Allobranchiibius huperziae: one gene and its partner. Each later gene encodes a partner of the first gene's protein in a complex. Links are inferred from orthologs where the notes say so. Each region holds a gene or a part of one and is shown on either strand. Other genes may lie near its edges. The genes, in order: uvrA and mfd.

What was found.
Region 2: the proteins of uvrA (region 1) and mfd are in contact, whole or in part, in a crystal structure (PDB 4DFC), measured with the Escherichia coli proteins. The link is inferred for Allobranchiibius huperziae from one-to-one orthologs.

Annotation. Positions count from the first base shown.
Region 1 is NZ_JACCFW010000001.1:1,844,219-1,856,355, forward strand. Bases 3,785-7,277 are described here. They hold uvrA (excinuclease ABC subunit UvrA), read right to left. Parts: upstream 6,922-7,277; coding sequence 3,985-6,921; downstream 3,785-3,984. Other genes in these bases: HNR15_RS08785 (MBL fold metallo-hydrolase), read left to right, coding at 7,088-7,277. Outside these bases: HNR15_RS08760 (gluconeogenesis factor YvcK family protein), read right to left, coding at 1-167; RNase adapter RapZ, read right to left, coding at 179-1,090; excinuclease ABC subunit UvrC, read right to left, coding at 1,119-3,161; HNR15_RS08775 (Rieske (2Fe-2S) protein), read right to left, coding at 3,312-3,782; more of HNR15_RS08785, read left to right, coding at 7,278-7,753; HNR15_RS08790 (NlpC/P60 family protein), read left to right, coding at 7,813-8,535; HNR15_RS08795 (EamA family transporter), read left to right, coding at 8,532-9,446; HNR15_RS08800 (DUF3817 domain-containing protein), read right to left, coding at 9,462-9,806; HNR15_RS08805 (CoA-acylating methylmalonate-semialdehyde dehydrogenase), read left to right, coding at 9,948-11,438; HNR15_RS08810 (aspartate aminotransferase family protein), read left to right, coding at 11,435-12,137. UniProt on the Escherichia coli protein: The UvrABC repair system catalyzes the recognition and processing of DNA lesions. UvrA is an ATPase and a DNA-binding protein. A damage recognition complex composed of 2 UvrA and 2 UvrB subunits scans DNA for abnormalities.
Region 2 is NZ_JACCFW010000001.1:687,848-692,896, forward strand. The notes cover bases 209-4,385. They hold mfd (transcription-repair coupling factor), read left to right. Parts: upstream 209-597; coding sequence 598-4,185; downstream 4,186-4,385. Other genes in these bases: HNR15_RS03320 (SRPBCC family protein), read right to left, coding at 209-432; HNR15_RS03330 (hypothetical protein), read left to right, coding at 4,235-4,385. Also shown: more of HNR15_RS03320, read right to left, coding at 1-208; more of HNR15_RS03330, read left to right, coding at 4,386-4,765; HNR15_RS03335 (MazG family protein), read left to right, coding at 4,732-5,049. UniProt on the Escherichia coli protein: Couples transcription and DNA repair by recognizing RNA polymerase (RNAP) stalled at DNA lesions. Mediates ATP-dependent release of RNAP and its truncated transcript from the DNA, and recruitment of nucleotide excision repair machinery to the damaged site.

The DNA of each region.
Region 1 (12,137 bases):
TCGAACTCGTCGCGCAACCGCCCGCTCGACCCCCCGTCGTCGGCGACGGTGACGATCGCGGTGATCTTGTCGGTCACCAGCTGCAGGGCCTGCAGCGACGCGGCCAGTCCGTGACCGCCGCCGAGAGCGGCGACGGCCGGCCGGGCGAACGCGGCGGGCGTGGTCACCCGCGGAGCACTCACTCTCGTCCCAGGTCGCGGTGGACGGTCACGGCGTGGGTGCGACCGGTGCCCAGACGTTCGGCGAGCGCCTCGGTGATCGCGACGGACCGGTGCTTGCCGCCGGTGCACCCGACGGCCAGGGTGGCGTAGCTGCGCCCCTCCCGGCGGTAGCCGGCGAAGACCGGCTCCAGCATGGCCAGTGCGCGTTCGAGGAACTCCTCGGCCCCGGACTGCGCGAGCACGAAGTCCGACACCACCTTGTCCTGGCCGGTGAACGGGCGCAGGTCGGGATTCCAGAAGGGGTTGGGCAGGAAGCGCATGTCGAAGACGATGTCGGCATCCAGCGGGATGCCGTACTTGAAGCCGAACGACATCACCGCCACCCGCAGGTCGGGAGAGTTGTCGTCGCCGAGCATCTCGCGCACCTTGGTGCTGAGCTGGTGCACGTTCAGGCCGCTGGTGTCGATCAGGACGTCGGCCGCGGCGCGCAGGTCGCGCAGGGCGACCCGCTCCGCCACGATGCCGTCGAGCAGCCGGCCCTCCCCCTGTAACGGGTGCGGGCGGCGTACGGACTCGAACCGGCGCACCAGGGCCTCGTCGGTCGCATCCATGAAGACCACGATCGGCCGGTAGTTGCCGGCCCGCAGCCGCTCGAGCCCCTCGGTGAACTCGGCGAAGAAGGTGCGGGACCGGATGTCGACCACGGCGCAGAGCCGTCGCCCGTTCGAGTCCTCGTCGCCGTTGTCGTCGCCGCCGTGGTCCAGCAGGCTCGCCATCGAGACGAGCAGCTGCGGCGGCAGGTTGTCGATGACGTACCAGCCGCGGTCCTCGAGCACGTTGGCCGCGGTGCTGCGACCGGCACCGGACATGCCGGTGATGATCACCAGTTGGGACGCTGCGGAACTGAGCGGGTCGGCCTGGTCACTCATCGGGGCTCCTTGCTGGTCGCGGGCCCCATCAGTCGAGGACCTCACCGGTGGAGAGGTTGACGGCCGGGGTGGTGTCGACATCCTCGCGCAGTCGGTCATGGATCGTCGCCGCCAGGGCCGGGCCGATGCCGGGGACGGTGGCGAGCTCCTCCGGCGGGGCGGCACGCATCTTCTTGACCGAACCGAACTGCTTCAGCAGCGCCTTGCGCCGGGCATCGCCGAGACCCGGGATGCCGTCCAACGCGGAGGTGGTCATCGCCTTGGACCGACGCTGACGGTGGAAGGTGATCGCGAAGCGGTGCGCCTCGTCCCGGACCCGCTGCAGCAGGTAGAGACCCTCGCTCGTACGCGGCAGGATCACCGGGAAGTCGTCATCGGCGACCCACACCTCCTCCAGACGCTTGGCCAGGCCGACGACCTCCACGTCGTCGATACCGAGAGCCTCCAAGGCGTGCGCCGCGGCGTTGACCTGGGGCTTGCCTCCGTCGACGACGACCAGCTGCGGCGGGTAGGCGAACCGCTTGGGCTTGCCGGTGGTCTCGTCGATCGGCCCGGACACCGGCGGTGTCCGCGCACCCGGCCCGGTCCCCGCGATCTCCTCGACGTCGGGACTGTCACCGAGATCCAGCTCCACGTCGTTCGCGCCGTCGCGGTCGGCCAGGTAGCGCCGGAACCGGCGGGTCAGCACCTCGTCCATCGCGGCCGTGTCGTCCAGTCGCACGGTGCCGTCCGGTGCCGGCGTGCCGCGCACGATGAAGCGGCGGTACTCCGCCTTGCGTGGCAGACCGTCCTCGAAGACGACCATCGACGCCACCACGTTGGTGCCCTGGATGTGGCTGACGTCGAAGCACTCGATCCGCAGTGGCGCCTGACCCAAGTCGAGGGCCTCCTGCAGGTCCTGCAACGCCTGGCTGCGCGCGGTCAGGTCGCCGGCACGGGCGACCTTGTGCCGGGCCAGGGACTGGGTCGCGTTGCGCTGCACCGTCTCCATCAGGGTGCGCTTGTCGCCGCGCTGCGGCACCCGCAGGTCGACGTTCGAGCCGCGCAGACCCTGCAACCACTGCGCCATCGGCTCGGGGTCGGGCGGCAGCACGGGCACCAGCACCTCGCGGGGCACCCCGTCGCCGGACTCCCCGCCGTACACCTGCCCGAGCAGCCGCTCGATGACCTCGGCCAGTCCCAGGTCGCCCTCGGACTGCTTGTCGACCACCCAGCCGCGCTGGCCGCGGATCCGGCCGCCGCGGACGTGGAAGACCTGCACGGCCGCCTCGAGCTCGTCGTCGCTGACACCGAAGACGTCGGCGTCGGTGGCGTCGCCCAGCACGACGGCCGAGCGCTCGAGCGCCTTCTCCAGTGCGCCGAGGTCGTCGCGACGGCGGGCCGCGGTCTCGAAGTCGAGGTCGGCGCTGGCGTCGCGCATCTCCTGGGCCAGGCGCTTCTGGAAGCGCGCGGTGTTACCGGCCATGAAGTCGCAGAAGTCCGCGGCGATCTCGCGGTGCTCGTCCTCGGTGACCCGGCCGACGCACGGTGCCGAGCACTTGTCGATGTAGCCGAGCAGGCAGGGACGGCCGACCTGGCCGGCCCGCTTGAAGACACCGCTGCTGCAGGTGCGCACCGGGAAGACGCGCAGCAGCTGGTCGAGGGTCTCGCGGATCGCCCAGGCGTGCGCGTACGGACCGAAGTAGCGGGTGCCCTTGCGCTTGGCGCCGCGCATCACCTGCGCGCGGGGGTAGGTCTCCCCCATCGTCACGGCGAGGTAGGGATAGGACTTGTCGTCGCGGTACTTGACGTTGAAGCGGGGGTCGTACTCCTTGATCCAGGAGTACTCCAGCTGCAGCGCCTCGACCTCGTTGCGGACGACGGTCCACTCGACGCTCGCGCCGGTGGTGACCATGGTGCGGGTCCGCGGGTGCAGCGCCGCGATGTCCTGGAAGTACGACGACAGTCGGCTGCGCAGCGACTTGGCCTTACCGACGTAGATGACCCGCCCGTCCTTGTCACGGAAGCGGTAGACGCCCGGATCGACCGGAATCTCCCCGGGCTTCGGACGGTAGGACGACGGGTCTGCCACCGGGTCAGCCTACGAACCACCGCCGACAGGGCAGGCATGCGCCTCGGCCGAGCGGTCGTCGTCGCAGGTCACAGGTCGACGGTCAGGCGCCCACCGCGGTCCGGGCCCCGAGGCGGGCAGCGGCGACCTTCTCGACGAGCGGTCCCGCGCTCAGCTGACCTTGAGCGAGGACCCCTCGGCGGTCACGGTCTTGGCGGGCAGGGGCTTGGGAGCCGGGCCACTCGTGACCGATCCGTCCTTGATGCTGAAGTGGCTGCCGTGACACGGGCAGATGATCTCGCCGTCCGCAACGGACCCGACGGTGCACCCCGCGTGGGTGCAGATCGCCGAGAACGCCTTGAACGAGCCGGACGTGGGCTGAGTGACGACCACCTTCGCGTCCCCCAGGATCTTGCCCCCGCCCACCGGGACGTCCGCCTTGGCCACCGTCGTGCCGCCACCGCCGCCCCCTGAGGCCGAGCCGGACCCACCGGAGCCCGAGGAACCACCGCAGGCGGCGAGCCCGAGCCCGGCGATTCCCACGCCGGTGACAGCCGTCGCCCGCACGACGGTGCGCCGGCTCGGGCTGACGGGTGCGTCGTCGATGTCGTTCGTCGATGCGCGGTCGTTGTCGTTCACCATTGAACGATCATCCATCGCGGATCCGGCGAGGTCGACACCCGGGTGCTGTGGTTCGCCTGTGTATCTCCTGCGGTTGTCAGCAGGTAAGTGACGCCGACACCACGGATCCGCTGACAACCGCGGGATCCAGCCACCGGTTGTCAGCGAAAAGGTGACGCCGGCGCCACGGATTTGCTCACAACCGCGGGATCCAGCTACGGCGTCAGCTGGCGGCCTTCGTGCTGGCCTTGCGCGGCGAGCGGGTGCCTGCGCGACGGGTGGAGGGGCGCGCTGCCGCACTCTGCTTCGCCAGCAACGGCTTGAGGAATCGGCCGGTGTGACTGGCCCGCACCTCCGCGATCTCCTCCGGTGTGCCGACGGCGACCACATCTCCGCCACGGTTGCCGCCCTCGGGGCCCATGTCGACGATCCAGTCCGCCGACTTGATCACGTCGAGGTTGTGCTCGATGACGATGACCGTGTTGCCCTTGTCGACCAGGCCCTGCAGCACGTCGAGCAGCTTGCGGATGTCCTCGAAGTGCAGGCCGGTGGTCGGCTCGTCGAGCACGTAGATGGTGCGGCCCGTCGAGCGCTTCTGCAGCTCTGAGGCCAGCTTCACCCGCTGCGCCTCGCCACCGGACAGTGTCGGCGCCGGCTGGCCCAGCCGGACGTAGCCGAGACCGACGTCGACCAGCGTGGTCATGTGCCGGGCGATGGCGGGCACCGACGCGAAGAAGTCCTTGGCCTCCTCGATCGACATGTCGAGCACCTCGGCGATCGACTTGCCCTTGAAGTGCACCTCGAGCGTCTCGCGGTTGTAGCGCGCCCCGTGGCACACCTCGCACGGCACGTAGACGTCGGGCAGGAAGTTCATCTCGATCTTCAGGGTGCCGTCGCCGGTGCACGCCTCGCAGCGACCACCCTTGACGTTGAAGGAGAACCGGCCGGGCAGGTAGCCGCGGACCTTCGCCTGCTGGGTCTGGGCGAAGAGGCGCCGCACGTGATCGAAGACCCCGGTGTAGGTCGCCGCGTTGCTGCGCGGCGTACGCCCGATCGGGCTCTGGTCGACGTGCACGACCTTGTCGAGCTGGTCCAGCCCCTCCACCGTGCGGTGCCGCCCGGGCACGTGGCGCGCGCCGTTCAGCTGGTTGGCCAGCACGTTGTAGAGGATGCCGTTGACCAGCGAGGACTTGCCCGACCCGGACACCCCGGTCACCGCGACCAGGTTGCCCAGCGGGATCGCGACGTCGACGTTCTTCAGGTTGTGCTCGCGCGCACCGCGTACGACGATCTCGCGACCGTCGTGCGGTCGACGTTCGGTGGGCAGCGGGATCTCCCGCCGACCCGACAGGTAGTCGCCGGTGATCGAGTCCTTGTTTGCGAGCAGACCGGCCACCGACCCGGCATGTACGACGTGCCCGCCGTGCTCCCCCGCGCCGGGCCCGATGTCCACGACGTAGTCAGCCGTGGAGATGGTGTCCTCGTCGTGCTCGACGACGATCAGGGTGTTGCCGAGGTCGCGCAGCCGCGTGAGCGTCTCGATCAGGCGGTGGTTGTCGCGCTGGTGCAGCCCGATCGACGGCTCGTCGAGCACGTAGAGCACGCCGACCAGGCCCGACCCGATCTGGGTGGCCAACCGGATGCGCTGTGCCTCGCCGCCGGACAGCGTGGCGGCGGGCCGGTCCAGGGACAGGTAGTCGAGGCCGACGTCGAGCAGGAAGCCCAGCCGCGCGTCGACCTCCTTGATGATGCCCTCGGCGATCTGCCGCTCGCGCGGAGAGAAGTCGACACCGGGCAGGAAGTTCGCGGCATCGGAGATGGGCAACGCGCACACATCGGCGATCGACTGGCCGCCGACGGTGACCGCGAGGGACTCGGGCTTGAGCCGGGCGCCCTTGCAGACCGGGCAGGGCACCTCGCGCATGTAGCCCTCGTAGCGCTCGCGGCTCCAGTCCGAATCGGTCTCGGAGTGGCGACGCTTCACGAACGGGATGACGCCCTCGAAGCCGGTGGAGTAGCTGCGTTCACGGCCGTACCGGTTGCGGTACTTCACGTGCACCTGGTGGTTCTGCCCCTCCAGCAGCGCCGTCCGCGCCCGCTCGGGCAGCGCGTGCCACGGCGTGTCGAGGGAGAACTTCAAGTCCTCCGAGAGCGCGCCGATGACCCGCAGGAAGTAGTCGGCCGAGGTCGAGCCCTGCGCCCAGGGCAGGATCGCGCCCTCGCGGATCGACTTGTCCTCGTCCGGCACGAGCAGCTCGGGATCGACCTCCAGTTCGGTGCCGATGCCGGTGCATGCCGGGCAGGCGCCGAACGGGCTGTTGAAGGAGAACGAGCGCGGCTCGATCTCGTCCATCGACAGGGGGTGCTCGTTGGGGCAGGCCATCCGCTCGGAGAACCGGCGCTCGCGCTGCGGGTCGTCCTCGTCGAGGTCGACCATCTCCACGATGAGGACACCGTCGGCCAGGATCAGCGCGGTCTCGACGGAGTCGGTGAGCCGCTGCTTCGCGGAGGGGTCGCCGCCGCGGGAGACCAGCCGGTCGACGACCACGTCGATGCTGTGCTTCTTCTGCTTGGCCAGCTTGGGCGGCTCGGACAACGAGACCACGACCCCGTCGACCCGGGCGCGCGAGTAGCCCTTGCCCTGCAGGTCGCTGAACAGGTCGACGTACTCGCCCTTGCGGGACCGTACGACGGGCGCCAGCACCTGGAACCGCGTGCGGTCGGGCAGCTCCAAGAGCTGGTCGACGATGGCCTGCGGCGTCTGGCGGCCGACCGGCTCGCCGCAGACCGGGCAGTGCGGGCGACCGGCTCGCGCGAAGAGGAGGCGCAGGTAGTCGTAGACCTCGGTGATCGTGCCGACCGTGGACCGGGGGTTGCGGTTGGTCGACTTCTGGTCGATCGAGACCGCCGGCGACAGGCCCTCGATGAAGTCGACGTCGGGCTTGTCCATCTGGCCGAGGAACTGGCGCGCGTACGCCGAGAGCGACTCGACGTAGCGGCGCTGACCCTCGGCGAAGATGGTGTCGAACGCGAGCGAGGACTTACCCGAGCCGGACAGACCGGTGAAGACCACCAGCGAGTCCCGCGGGATGTCGACCGAGATGTTGCGCAGGTTGTGCTCCCGGGCGCCCTTGACCCGCAGGTGGTCGTGACCGCGCACCGGTGGGGCGGGCGCGGCGCTTTGGGAGCTGGGAGAACTGGGTGACGTGACGGAACGGCTCGGTCGGGGGGTCGCACTGGGCACGTCCCAATGCTAGGGGCCGGGTCCGACAGGCCCGACCTGGATACGCTGTGCGCCGGTCCCGTCCCGAAGGAGAACACGCCCGATGGCTTACGACGGCAGGACGACACCCGGCAGGCCCGCCCTGGTGCGTGAGCTCGAGGGCGTCACGATCCGCAAGCTCGCGGTCTCCTCGATGGACAACAACGTCTACCTGGTGACCGCCACCGGATCCGGCGCGTCCGTGCTCGTGGACGCGGCGAACGACTGGCCGGCGATCGAGGCGATGATCCGGGAGAGCGGCGCCCGGGTGGAGGCGATCGTCACCACCCACCGGCACGGCGACCACACCGGCGCGCTCGCCGATGCGGCGCGCGCCCTCGGTGCCCGCACGTACGCCGGGGCACCGGACGCCGACCACCTGCCGATCGCGGCCGACGTACGCCTCGAGGACGGCGACACGGTGCAGGTCGACGGGCTCTCCCTCGACGTCGCCCTCGTGCGCGGGCACACCCCCGGCTCGGTCGTGCTGACCTACGCCGACCCGCACGGTCATGACCACGTCTTCAGCGGCGACACCCTCTTTCCCGGGGGTGTCGGTGCGACGAAGAACCACGACGACCAGTCCTTCCCGCAGCTCATCGACGACGTCGAGCAGCGCATCTTCGCTCGGCACGACGACGACGCGTGGGTCTACCCCGGTCACGGCGACGACACCACCCTCGGCACCGAGCGCCCCCACCTGCCCGCGTGGCGGGAGCGCGGATGGTGAGTGGGCTGGGCGACTCGCTCCGGCCCGTCACCGCGCCAGGTCGTCCTGCCCTCGTGCGCGTGTCGATCAGCGGGCTCTGGCTCACGGCGACCTCGCCGCGGCCCATCGACGCCCCGCTGCTCGACGCCTCCCCCGACCACGACCGCTGGCTCGCCGCCATGGACGCCGAGCCGGAGCCGATGGCCGGTCGGCTCGGGCTCGAGGGCCGGCTGGAGACCGAGGTGCTGGCGGGTGAGTCGGTCGAGGTGCACGACCTGCACGACGACTGGGCGTTCGTGACATGCCCCGAGCAGCCGTCGCACAAGAACCCGCGCGGCTACCCGGGGTATCTGCGAGCGGCCCACCTGGACCTCGGGGTCTCCGAGTCCGACGGTGCCGGCGATCCTGCGCCCACCGCCGGCGCGACCTCGGTCGACCCGGCCGCGTTCCTCGATGCGGTGCGGGCCCACGCGGGCGTGTCCTATCTGTGGGCCGGCCTCTCGCCGCACGGGCTGGACTCCTCGGGACTGGTGCACCTCCCGCTGCGCACCCTCGGGGTGCGTTTTCCGCGCGACTGCTCCGACCAGGCCCGGCACTGCGCCCCTGTCGCACCCGCCGATGCGGCCCCCGGCGACCTCCTCTTCTTCGCGCGTCCCGGATCCGAACCGGACCACGTCGGCATCCTCACCGCCACCGGCCGGATGCTGCACGTGCCGCAGACCGGACGCGTCGTCGAGGAGGACGTGCCGACGGACCGGGCCGAGACCCTGGTGTGCGCCGGCCGGATCAGCGCGCTGGGGTGAGGTTCCCCGTCGGCTACCGGCCGCCCCCGCCCGCCCTCGTCCTCACCGCCGTGGTGTCGGTCCAGTTCGGCGGCGCCCTGGCCTCCACCCTCGTCCCTACGATCGGTGCCTTCGGGTCGGTCGGCCTGCGTCTGGGATTCGCCGCCGTGCTGCTGTGCGCACTCGGACGTCCAGCGCTGCGGGGCCGCAGCCGCGCCGACTGGCGGGTGGTGACGGCGTACGCCGCGACGCTGGCCACGATGAACGTCTGCTTCTACGCGGCGATCGCCCATCTGCCGCTCGGTGTGGCTGTGACCTGCGAGTTCGTCGGCCCGCTCAGCCTGTCCGCCGTCCTGTCGCGGCGCTGGCAGGACGCGGCGGCGGTGGTCTGCGCCGTCGGCGGTGTGCTCCTCGTGTCCGGCGCGCTGACGACGCCGTGGTCGAAGATGCCGGTGACCGGCGTACTGTTGGCGCTCGCCGCGGGCGCCTGCTGGGCGGCGTACATCATGGCCTCCGGAGCGACCGGTGCGCGGTTCGCCTCCCTCGACGGGCTGGCGATCGCCCTGGCCATGGGCACCGTGGTCGTGCTCCCGATCGGCGTATGGCGGGCCGGTGACGCGCTGTTCTCGGGCGAGTCACTGGCCAAGGGCTTCGGGATCGCGCTGCTGTCCTCGGTGCTGCCGTACTCCCTGGAGCTGCTCGCGCTACGTCGGCTCGCGGCCCACGTCTTCGGGATCCTGATGAGCCTCGAACCCGCTGCAGGTGCACTCGCCGGACTACTCGTGCTGGGCCAGCGATTGAGCGCGCCCGAACTGGTCGGGATGGCGCTCGTGGTGCTCGCCAGCGTGATCGTGCTCGGTGCCGCCCGTCGCCCGCGGTCGGGTGAGTCCGACGGTGGCTCAGGGGTGCCCGAGGGGCTCACCCCGGCCTGAGGCACGGTCCGCGCCTCAGCCGCGCGGGCGCAGGTCGTGGCGCCGCAGCGCGTACCGCTCGAACCACAGGGTCATGAAGGGCGGCACGCTGCTCACCAGTCCGAGCAGCGCGGTCCGCGCGTCCCAGCGGCGCGACCTGGCCACCCACGCCAGCGCCACCAGGTAGCAGATGAAGACGATGCCGTGCACCATCCCGAAGATCTGCACACCGCGGTCGGTGCTCTTCGCGATCCACTTGAAGTACATCCCGATCAGCAGCGCGAGCCACGACACCGCTTCCAAGGTGGCGATGGCGATGAAGACCTGGGAGGAGAGCTGCGAAGAGGTACGGCGGGCGGGGACGTCGGCTTCAAGTGACACACCGGGACGATAGGTGGTCACTCCTCACCACCGGCACGGCGGCCCGGTCGCCGTGCGCGGGCTCGACCGTGGCACAGGTACCCCGACCAAAACCACCTGTCGGCTGTCTGCGCGGCGGCCGGACGTCCTATCGTCGCCGGTATGACGACGCGCATCTCGCACTGGATCGACGGCGCCGTGGCGCAGGGCTCCTCCGGCAGGGTCGGCCCGGTCTACAACCCCGCGAGCGGCGAGCAGACCGGCGAGGTGGAGCTGGCGAGTGCGGACGACGTACGCACCGCCGTCGCGTCGGCTGCGAAGGCCGCCGCCGAGTGGCGTAACGCGTCGCTCTCGACGCGCGCCGCCGTGCTCTTCGCGTTCCGGGAGCTGTTGCACGACAGCCTGGACGAGCTGGCCGACATCGTGACCTCGGAGCACGGCAAGGTGCACAGCGACGCGGTGGGCGAGATCTCCCGCGGTCTGGAGAACGTCGAGTACGCCACCGGGGTGCCCAACCTGCTGAAGGGGGGCTTCTCCGAGCAGGCCTCATCCGGCGTCGACGTCTACTCGATCCGCCAGCCGCTCGGCGTGGTCGCGGGCATCACGCCGTTCAACTTCCCGGTGATGGTGCCGCTGTGGATGTGCGCGGGGGCCATCGCGGCGGGCAACGCGTTCGTCCTCAAGCCCAGCGAGAAGGACCCGTCGGCGTCGCTCTTCCTGGCCCGGCTGTGGCAGCGTGCGGGACTGCCCGACGGTGTCTTCACCGTCGTACAGGGCGACAAGGAGGCCGTCGACACGCTGCTCATCCACCCGGATGTGAGCGCGCTCAGCTTCGTCGGGTCCACGCCCATCGCGCGCTACATCTACGAGACCGGCACCGCCGCCGGCAAGCGGGTGCAGGCCCTCGGCGGCGCGAAGAACCACATGGTGGTGCTGCCGGACGCCGACCTGGAGATGGCCGCGGACGCGGCGGTCTCGGCGGCGTACGGCGCGGCCGGCGAGCGCTGCATGTCGATCTCCGTCGTGGTCGCCGTGGGCGATTCCGCCGACCCGCTGGTCGAGGCCATCGCCCGGCGGCTGCCCGACGTGACCGTGGGCGACGGCGCGAAACCCGACACCCAGATGGGTCCGCTCATCACTGCGGCCCACCGGGACAAGGTCGCGTCGTACATCGCGGCCGGCGCCGACGAGGGCGCCACCCTGGTCGTCGACGGCCGCGAGGCGGACCTGCCCGCCGACGGGTTCTTCCTCGGTACGACGCTGCTCGACCACGTGCGACCGACGATGTCGGTCTACACCGACGAGATCTTCGGCCCGGTGCTGTCGGTGGTGCGCGTCGACACCTACGACGATGCGCTCGAGCTCGTCAACAGTCACGAATTCGGCAACGGCACAGCGATCTTCACCCGGGACGGCGGCGCGGCGCGCAGCTTCCAGTACGACGTGCAGGTCGGCATGGTCGGCATCAACGTGCCGATCCCGGTGCCCGTGGCGTCGTACTCCTTCGGCGGCTGGAAGGCGTCGCTCTTCGGCGACAACCACATGTACGGACCCGAGGGGATGGCTTTCTACACCCGCGGCAAGGTGGTCACCTCGCGGTGGCCCGACCCGGCCACCTCCACCGTCGATCTGGGATTCCCGAGGACACGATGACCGACAGCATCCTGCGCGAGACCGCCACAGACGCCGAGCCCACCGACCCCGCGAGCCTGCTCGGCCGAGGCGACGAGGCGCAGGTCCGCGCCGACGACCGCCACGTCTTCCACTCCTGGTCGGCCCAGGCCGCGATCGACCCGCTGCCCATCGAGCACGCGCAGGGGTCCTACTTCTGGGACTACGCCGGCAAGCGCTACCTCGACTTCTCCAGCCAGCTGGTCAACATGAACATCGGCTACCAGCACCCCCGGCTGGTCGCGGCCATCGTGGAGCAGGCGCAGCGGCTGTGCTCGATCCAGCCGGCGTTTGCCAACGACGTACGCGGCGAGGCGGCCCGGTTGATCACCGAGCGGGCACCCGAGGGCCTGAACACCGTCTTCTTCACGAACGGCGGCGCCGACGCCAACGAGAACGCCGTGCGGATGGCGCGGCTGCACACCGGGCGGCAGAAGGTGCTCGCGGCCTACCGCAGCTACCACGGCTCGACGGCCGGTGCGATCTCGCTGACCGGTGACCCGCGGCGCTGGCCCTCCGAGCCGGCCGTTCCCGGCACGGTCCGCTACTTCGGCCCTTACCTGTACCGATCGGCGTTCCACGCCGAGACCAAACAGGAGGAGTGTGACCGCGCGCTGGCCCATCTGCGCGAGCTGGTCATGCTCGAGGGACCGCACACCATCGCGGCGCTCGTGCTGGAGA
Region 2 (5,049 bases), 1.2 Mb from region 1 along the record:
CGTCGACCCGCGGGTCACGACCTTGTCGAAACCCTTCGCCGCGAACGCCGGCCACCCGCTGCGTCCGTCGGTCCACACCTCGGTGACGCTCGTGCCGTCGGTCGACGGCTCCAGGCGGTACTCCCAGGTGGCGATGCGGGCCTTGAGGCCGGGCTTGCGCAGACCGATCGCCTTGACGTCGAACGCGAACCGGCGGCCCGGGTCCGAGGCGGTCACGACGCATCGTGTGTGCCACTTCGCGCCGAACCGGCTGTTGGCGCCGACGAACGACGTGCCGACCGGAGCGGGCCCGCCGGCGGTCTCGATGACGGCGCCGGTGTTCTCCGGGCTCCACCGCCCCATCCGGGACGGGTCGCTGATGGCCTCGAAGACCTCCTGCGGGCTGACGCCGGCGATGGTGACGGTGTCCTGGACGCTCATCTCACGGGGCATCACTCGATCGTAGGTGCCCGGCCGTCGACGTTTGTCCGCCGCGAGGGACCGGGCGATGCCGTTGCGCGGGCCCGTGAGGGCTGTCTCAGCCCGCGCCTACACTGGAAACACCACCCCGGGATCTCGTGATCCGGGGCTTTTGTGCTGCCGACCGGAAGAAATCCCGTGCGCCTCGACCCGTTGCTCGATCTGCTGTCCGGTGACCCCGCCGTACGCCGTGTCCTGGACCTCCGCAGCTCCCCGGACGTCGTCGACGTGGCTGCCTCGCCCGGCGCTCGGGCGCCGCTGCTGTCCCTGCTGACGCGCCCCGGCGACGGGGCGCGGGTGCCGATCCTGGCCGTGACCGCCACCGGACGCGAGGCCGGCGACTTGTCCGAGGCGCTGCGCAGCCTGCTGCCCGAGCACGCCGTCGCGGAATTCCCCAGCTGGGAGACGTTGCCGCACGAGCGGCTGAGCCCGCGCAGCGACACCGTCGGCCGTCGACTCGCCCTGCTGCGGCGCCTCGCGCACCCCGACCACGCCGAGCATGCGGAGCACGGCCCGATCGACGTCGTCGTGGCGAGCGTGCGCGCTGTCCTGCAGCCCATCGCCCATGGTCTCGGCGACCTGCAGCCGGTCGAGCTGCGGCCCGGCACCGACGCGCGACTCGAGGACGTCGTCGAGGCTCTCGCCGACGCGGCGTACGCCCGGGTCGACATGGTCGAACGCCGGGGCGAGTTCGCCGTTCGCGGAGGCATCCTCGACGTCTTCCCGCCGACCGAGGAGCACCCGCAGCGGGTGGAGTTCTGGGGCGACACCGTCGAGGAGGTGCGCTGGTTCAAGGTCGCCGACCAGCGCTCGCTGGAGATCGCCGAGGGCGGACTGTGGGCGCCGCCGTGCCGCGAGCTGCTGCTCACCACCGCGGTCCGCGACCGCGCCAGGGAGCTCGCGCCGCAGCTCGCCGGTGTCAGCGACATGCTGGAGAAGGTCGCCGAGGGCATCGCGGTCGAGGGCATGGAGTCCTTGTCACCGATCCTGCTCGGCGACGCGATGCAGCCGCTGCTCGACGTGCTGCTGCCCGGCACCCACGTCGTGCTCTGCGATCCCGAACGCGTGCGCACCCGCGCCGCCGACCTGGTGACCACCAGCGAGGAGTTCCTCGACGCGAGCTGGGCCAACGCGGCCGCCGGCAACGTCGTACCGGTCGACCTGCGGGGCGCGCTCGGCACCGCGTCGTACTGGAGCCTGTCCCAGCTGCGCGACCACGCGCTGGCCACCGGCCGGCCGTGGTGGTCGATGTCGTCGTTCTCCTCCGACGAGGAGCTGGTCGAGTTCGCCGAGGACGAGCTGCCGGGGGAGCGGATCACCCTGCACACGCAGGAGATCCCGGCCTACCGCAGCAACACCGAGCACGCCGTCGACGACCTGCGCAAATGGGCCGCCGAGGGGCAGCGGGTGCTCGTGGTCACCGAGGGCCCCGGCCTGGCCAAGCGGGTCACCGAGGTGCTCTCGGAGAACGACGTCACCACCCGCGCGCTCGGCCCCCTCGACCCCGGCATGGTCGAGGTCAGCACCGGCTGTCTGGGGCGTGGCTTCGCCCTGCCGTCCAGCGACCTGGTCGTCGTGACCGAGGCCGACCTGACCGGCAGCCGCGGCACGAGCGGCAGCACCAAGGACATGCGCCGGATGCCCGCGCGCCGCCGCAACGTCGTCGACCCGCTGCAGCTGCGCCCCGGTGACTACGTCGTGCACGAGCAGCACGGTGTCGGCCGCTTCGTGGAGATGATGCAGCGCTCCGTGGGCGGCGCGACCCGCGAATACCTGGTGCTGGAGTACGCCGCGTCCAAGCGCGGGCAGCCCGGCGACCGGCTCTTCGTGCCGACCGATCAGCTCGACCAGGTCACCCGCTACGTCGGCGGCGAGATGCCCACGCTCAACAAGATGGGCGGTTCGGACTGGCAGACCACCAAGTCGCGCGCCAAGCGGCACGTGCGCCAGATCGCCGGCGAGCTCATCCGGCTCTACTCGGCGCGGATGGCCACCGAGGGGCACGCGTTCGCGCCCGACAGCCCGTGGCAGCACGAGCTGGAGGACGCCTTCGCCTACATCGAGACGCCCGATCAGCTCTCCAGCATCGACGAGGTCAAGGCCGACATGGAGAAGTCGGTGCCGATGGACCGGCTCATCTGCGGCGACGTCGGGTACGGCAAGACCGAGATCGCGGTGCGGGCGGCGTTCAAGGCCATCCAGGACGGCAAGCAGGTCGCCGTGCTCTGCCCGACCACCCTGCTGGTGAAGCAGCACGTGCAGACCTTCACCGAGCGCTACGCCGGCTTCCCCGTCGTGGTGAAGGCGCTGTCGCGCTTCCAGTCCGACCGCGAGGCACGCGAGGTGATCGAGGGGCTCAAGGGCGGCGGCGTCGATCTGGTCATCGGCACCCATCGACTGCTGTCGAAGGAGGTCCAGTACAAGGACCTCGGCCTCGTCGTGGTCGATGAGGAGCAGCGGTTCGGTGTCGAGCACAAGGAGCAGCTGAAGCAGATGCGCACCGCGGTCGACGTGCTCGCGATGTCCGCGACGCCGATCCCGCGCACCCTGGAGATGGCGGTCACCGGCATCCGCGAGATGTCCACTCTCGCAACGCCGCCCGAGGAGCGTCACCCCGTCCTGACCTTCGTCGGCGGCTGGGACGAGAAGCAGATCGGCGCCGCCGTGCGCCGCGAGCTCATGCGCGAGGGTCAGGTCTTCTTCATCCACAACAAGGTGGCGACGATCGAGAAGGCGGCGACGCGGCTGCGCGAACTCGTGCCCGAGGCGAGGGTGGTGACGGCGCACGGCAAGATGCCCGAGCAGCGCCTCGAGGACGTCGTCGTCGACTTCTGGGAACGCCGCGCCGACGTGCTGGTGTGCACCACGATCGTCGAGACGGGCCTGGACATCTCCAACGCCAACACACTGATCGTCGAGCGGGCCGACCTGATGGGCCTGTCGCAGCTGCACCAGCTGCGCGGCCGCGTCGGTCGAGGGCGCGAACGCGCGTACGCCTACTTCCTCTTCCCGCCCGAGAAGCCGCTGACCGAGACGGCGCACGACCGGCTGCAGACCATCGCCAGCCACACCGACCTCGGCGCCGGCATGCAGGTCGCCATGAAGGACCTGGAGATCCGTGGCGCGGGCAACCTGCTCGGCGGCGAGCAGTCCGGGCACATCGCCGGCGTGGGCTTCGACCTGTACGTGCGGATGGTGGGCGAAGCCGTGGCCGACTTCCGCGGGGAGAACGACACCACCCCGAACGAGGTCAAGATCGAGCTGCCGGTCGACGCGCACCTGCCGCACGAGTACGTGCCGGGGGAGCGGTTGCGGCTCGAGGCGTACAAGAAGCTGGCGGTCGTGGAGGACGAGAACGGCCTCACCGAGATCGAGGCGGAGCTGCAAGACCGCTACGGCACACCGCCGCAGCCGGTCCGCAACCTGTTCGAGGTGGCGCGGCTGCGGATCATCGCCCGTCAGGGTGGGGTGGGGGACATCAGCTCCCAGGGCCGCTACATCCGGTTCGGCCCGCTGGAGCTGCGTGAGAGCCAGTCGCTGCGCCTGCAGCGGCTCTTCCCCGGCACGCTGGTGAAGCCGACGCACGCCCTGGTGCCGACGCCGAAGACGGCACCGGTCGGCGGCCAGCCGCTGCGCGACCTGGAGGTGCTGCGCTGGGCGACGGCCCTGGTGAAGGCGGTGCTGCTGGACGACATCGCGGCGGCCGCCGGAGCCGCGGGCGCGTGAGCCGGAGCGTGCTGGCATGATGACCGCTGTCGTTCGAGGAGGTCCACAAGTGAGTACGTCGCGCCGTGCCGTCGGCATCGCCGCCCTAGCCGTCACCGTCGTCGGGGTCAGCGGGTGCGGTAGCAGCCAGCTGTTCCACAACAGCACCACCGCTGCGTCCTACGACGGCACCCGCGTCAGCGTCGATCAGGTGCAGGACGCGGTCACCCAGATCAAGCAGGCGTTCGGCTCCGGCGCCGCGGACTTCAACTCCCGCTCCGCCATCACCTATCTGGTGTTCGCCGACGACTTCCAGCGCGTCGCCGCGGAGCAGGGCGGCGCGTTCTCCGCGGCGCAGGCCCGCCAGGAGTTCGCGCAGCGCAACGTCGCCAACCCCTCGACCGCCGCCATCGACGCGCTGCGCAGCAACGTCGCGGTCACCAACATCAGCAACTCCCAGGCCGGCGTCGCCGAGATCACCAAGATCGTCAACGCCGCCAAGGTCGAGATCAACCCGCGGTTCGGCCGATGGGGCGGCGCCAACGGGGTGCTCGCGACCTCGGAGCCGTGGATCGTCAGCAAGAGCTCGAGCAAGGGCTGACCATCGCCGACGTCGCGCGCGAGGCGTCGCTCGCGATCCTCGTCACTTCCCCCCGGGTGCCCGCCGGCCTGCTCAGCAGGTCCGCCTGGCAGGTGCTCGAGGCGGCCGACGTCGTCTACGCCGCGGATCCGGACGAGCCGGTGCCGGACGCGGTCCGCACCAGCGGCGTCGAGGTGCGGGCGACCCGATACGACGACCGCCGCGAGCTGGCGCGGGCACTCGCCCAGCACGACGGCCGGGTGGTCTGGATCGGCTCCGCGGACGGCGATCCCGGCCTGACCGAT